2 regions of the Colwellia sp. BRX10-9 genome follow, and region 1 is predicted to be linked to the other one. Evidence: predicted binding sites of a transcription regulator. Region 1 holds the regulator's gene; the other holds the start of a gene.
What was found. The regulator MetJ, encoded in region 1, represses methionine synthesis genes. The targets are predictions, from matches to a motif close to TAGACGTCTAGACGTCTA.
Positions count from the first base shown of each region.

Region 1 (2,422 bases):
GATGGATCCACGTTTGTGTGGTCGAGTAGCGCTTGCCGTTGCTAAAGCGGCGGTTGAGTCTGGAGTGGCAGCCCTAGAATTACCTGAAAACTATATGGAATAATCAGTAGTATTTATTAATAACGCTGTAAAAGGAGAGCTCGACTCTCCTTTTTTTATTTATGACAAATAGTAGGTCATGGTGCAGTGACTACATGGACGCAGAAAGTAGGAATTAAGAAATAGGGTAACGCAGGAGCAGTTACCTCTTGTACGTCATCTATATTCCTGACAAATCATTAATACTTGCACCTCTGTAGATAATGTCACCGATGGCAAAGCATAACAATATTGAGTAGGACGAATAACAATGAAAACTTCAACGAAAGCCGTTTTACTCTCAGCACTTGTTTACCCGGGTATTGGCCAACTAATGTGTCACGCTTATCGACGGGCTACGTTATTTATTTTAAGTTTTTCTGTGACAGTATATTTGTATATTGAAGAAGTGATGAGGCAATATCAGCCACTTATTAATAAAGTTAAATCAGGTGACGTTGCGCTCAATAGCCAAGCACTGATCGCAGAGATGTCAAAAAATCCCATTATTGTTGACCCTATCTTAATGAGTATATTAACCTATACACTACTAACTTGTTGGTTATTGGCTATTGTAGATGCTTACCGTATGGGCATAAAAAAAGACGCCAGAGCGTCTTTTTGAGGAAGTGTATTAAGACCCTTAGCTACTCGTCTTCAATTTCAAATTGACTGAAGTCGGTAATACCTTTTGCTATTAAGGCTTCGCGCACACTTTTAGGTAGCATCTCTGTATTGTCTTTTGTTAAATCGCCATCATCAGGAAGAGGCTGTCCGGTAAAAGCATGCAGAAAAGCTTCACATAACAATTCGCTGTTAGTTGCATGGCGTAAGTTGTTAACTTGCCGACGAGTACGTTCATCCGTTAACACTTTCAGTACCCGCAACGGGATTGAGACCGTGATTTTTTTAACTTGCTCACTTTTTTTACCATGTTCGGCGTATGGTTTTATATAATCGCCATTCCACTTTGCCATTTAATTACCTTTGTTTAGCTAAATTACTTTTTATAAGTTAGATTTTACTGGTTGTTGGCGTTGAGTCAATAACGAATGTGTAGAAGTTTAGAAGTCTAAAGTTCTTGACCGACAAAAGTAAAGCGTTTAGAGTTATAGACGTCCAAACATCTATTTGATTTTACTGCCCGATTGGAGCAAAAAATGACAAGCAAAAAACCAGCAACATTAGCTGTTAGAGCCGGCATTAATAGTGATGAACATCACGGTGCGGTTGTTCCTGCCATTCATTTATCGAGTACTTATGCTTTAAAAGGCTTCAACAATAAGCGCCAATTTGATTATTCCAGAACAGGCAACCCCACTCGAAGCACGTTTGCACAAGCTATCGCTGATTTAGAGCAGGGTGCTGTAGGCATTGTTACCAGCACAGGAATGTCAGCGGTGCACTTAATTTGTCAGTTACTGACAACAAAAGATACGGTTGTTATTCCACATGATTGCTATGGTGGAAGTTATCGCTTGTTTACCCACCTAGCAAAACGTGGCTTATTTAATGTGCTTGTTGTTGATCAAAACGATGATCAAGCGTTAGCGCAAGCGCTTGAACAAAAGCCAAGATTAGTTTTGATTGAGTCACCCAGTAACCCATTATTACGGCTGGTTGATATAAAAAAGGTTACTCAAGCCAGTCATGCTGTTGGTGCTTTAGTGGCAGTAGATAATACGTTTCTTTCTCCCTTGTTACAGCAACCGCTATTATTAGGTGCTGATATTGTTTTTCACTCGACAACTAAATATATTAATGGTCATAGTGATGTTGTGGGTGGGGTGTTAGTAACAAAAGAAAAAGAACTGGGTGAAGAGCTAGCGTGGTGGGCAAATTGTATTGGTATTACGGGTTCACCTTTCGACAGTTATCTGGCATTACGTGGCTTAAAAACCTTACCACTGCGCATGAAACAGCATCAAGAAAATGCTAATGCTGTTGCAAAATACTTAGAAAATCATCGAGCAATTAACGCGGTATACTTTCCTGGTTTAAAAAATCACCCGGGACACGAAATTGCTAAGCGTCAGCAAAAAGATTTTGGCGCTATGATGAGTTTCGAAATAAAAGGTGGTGTTGAAGCGGTTAAAGTACTCTTTGACAACTTATCACTCTTTACCTTGGCACAGTCATTAGGTGGCGTTGAAAGTTTAATCAGTCATCCATCAACGATGACCCATGCAGGTATGGAAATTGAAGCACAAATTGCAGCGGGTATTACTCAATCTTTAATCCGAATTTCTGTCGGTATTGAAGATGTTAGTGATATTATTAATGACTTAGAACAAGCTTTATCGGCAAGCCAAATTTAAAGTTGTAGACTATTTTTAGTAGAAGA
Region 1 covers NZ_JACGVV010000002.1:252,075-254,496, forward strand. Annotated here, with positions in the region: gene H4J69_RS02335 (malic enzyme-like NAD(P)-binding protein) at 1-103, shown strand, start outside; gene H4J69_RS02340 (hypothetical protein) at 350-703, shown strand; gene metJ (met regulon transcriptional regulator MetJ) at 726-1,055, opposite strand; gene metB (cystathionine gamma-synthase) at 1,239-2,396, shown strand.

Region 2 (2,422 bases), on a different contig from region 1:
TGATGGTTATCAAGTAATTTATGGTGATACCGATTCTATTTTTGTCAGTGTTGACGATGATTTTAGTCACCAGCAATGTCAAAAGCTGGGTAAAACCTTACAAGATAAAATTAATCTTAGGTGGCAAGCAACGCTTAAAAAAGAATTTGCGATAGAAAGCCAACTTGAAATTGAGTTTGAAACACATTTTAGCCAATTTTTGATGCCAACCATCAGAGGGCAAGATGTCGGTACTAAGAAGCGTTATGCTGGCATTGTAGAAAAGAATGGCTCATCAGAATTGATTTTTAAAGGCTTAGAAAGTGTCCGCACCGATTGGACTGAACTGGCTAAAACTTTTCAACGAGAGTTGTATTTAAAAATATTTAATGGCGAACCTTTTGCTGACTATGTACGCAATATTGTTACTCAAACATCAGCAGGACAATTAGATCATTTACTGGTGTATCGTAAACGCATTCGTAGGCAGTTAGATCATTACGTTAAAAACGTGCCTCCACATGTGAAAGCGGCACGTTTAGCCGATGATATAAACAAGATAAATAAGCAACCGCTAAAATATCAGCAACGTGGTTGGATAGAGTACTTGATCACGACTTCTGGACCGCAAGCAAAAGGTTATGTTAACGCGCCACTCGATTACCAGTTTTATATCGATCGGCAATTAGCGACCGTTGCTGATGCTATTTTACCTTTTGTCGGGAGTAGTTTCGAAAAATTAACCAGTGATCAAATGAACTTGTTTCAATAGCCTCTGCTGTTTTAATTAATATAAATAAATCGTGCATCATGCTTGGAAAGATCATAAGGTGACTTTATTGAGTTAGCTATTTAGATGGCTAAATGAATTTTATGTTTTAGGATGAAAGATCATGATCAACGATACCAAAATAGTCAATGCGGGACGAAAATCAAAATGGACACGTGGCGTTGTTAATCCCCCAGTAGAACGTGCATCAACCGTTGTTTTTAATACGGTTAAAGAAATGAATCACGCAACAGCAAATCGTGGTAATCAAGTACTTTTCTATGGCAGAAGAGGCACCTCAACGGCTTTTGCTTTCGCCGATGCTATGACTGATCTCGAAGGCGGCGCTGGTTGTGCCATTTATCCATCGGGTACTGCGGCGATCACTAATGCTATTCTTTCGTTTGTTAAAACCGGTGACCATATCCTTATGGTCGATACGGCTTATGAACCCACGCGTGATTTTTGCGATAAAATATTGGTCAATATTGGCGTTGAAACGACTTATTACGATCCAACTATTGGCCGAGATATAGCCGGACTTATTAAAGAAAACACCCGACTTATTTTCTTAGAGTCTCCTGGCTCTATTACCATGGAAGTTCAAGATGTTCCCGGTATAGCTGAAGTTGCTCACCAGCATGGCTGTATGGTTATGCTCGATAATACTTGGGCTGCAGGGGTTAATTTTCAACCTTTTGATTATGGTGTCGATATTTCGATTCAAGCAGCGACTAAATATATCGTTGGTCATTCAGATGTGATGTTAGGTACGGCAATAGCCACTGAAGAGTATTGGCCACAACTGCGTGAAAACAGTTATCTGATGGGGCAATGTACTTCACCCGATGATCTATATTTGGCAATGCGTGGCATTCGTACCTTAGGTGTGCGTTTAAAACAACATCAAATTAGTGCGCTAAAAGTGGCTAATTGGTTAGCAACACGCGAAGAAGTTGATGTTATTCTTCATCCTGCATTCGAATCGTGTCCGGGCCATGAATATTTTAAGCGTGACTTTACTGGTGCTAACGGTTTGTTTTCATTTGTGTTAACCCGCGGTGATAAGCAATCACTTAATGCCTTACTTGATGGTATGGAACATTTTAAAATGGGCTATTCGTGGGGCGGTTTTGAAAGTTTAATTTTGGGTAATACCAATGTTGGCCGTTTGCGAACAGCGACAAAGTGGAATTATGAATATCCATTAATTCGCCTGCATATAGGTTTAGAGGATGTTGATGACTTAATTGCCGACCTTGCTCGAGGCTTTGATAGATTGAACACTGCCTTAGAAAATAAATCTTAGACAGTATTTTATTAAAAAATAAAGCTTAGGCTTTACGCGTTAAAAGTTTGGAATTTACATGCTGCTATGCACAACACAAAGGTTAACCATTAGGCACCTGAATGAGCAGGACCATGAATTTGTTCTGCAATTATTGAATGATGATGCTTTTATTAAAAACATTGGTGATAAAGGGGTTAGAGAGACTAAAGATGCAATTGCCTACTTAGTTAATGGTCCACTAGCAAGCTATAGCGAACAGGGTTTTGGGCTAAATTTAGTCGCTTTGAAAAGTGATAACACACCGATTGGACTCTGTGGTTTGTTAAAGCGGCCTGAATTGGAATTCCCTGACTTAGGTTATGCCTTGTTACCTGAATATTGTT
Region 2 covers NZ_JACGVV010000009.1:57,815-60,236, reverse strand. Annotated here, with positions in the region: gene H4J69_RS07655 (DNA polymerase II) at 1-751, shown strand, start outside; gene H4J69_RS07650 (cystathionine beta-lyase) at 873-2,057, shown strand; gene H4J69_RS07645 (GNAT family N-acetyltransferase) at 2,116-2,422, shown strand, end outside.
Region 2: a site for MetJ is predicted at 825-842, ahead of H4J69_RS07650 (cystathionine beta-lyase). Genes of this name have one in related genera too.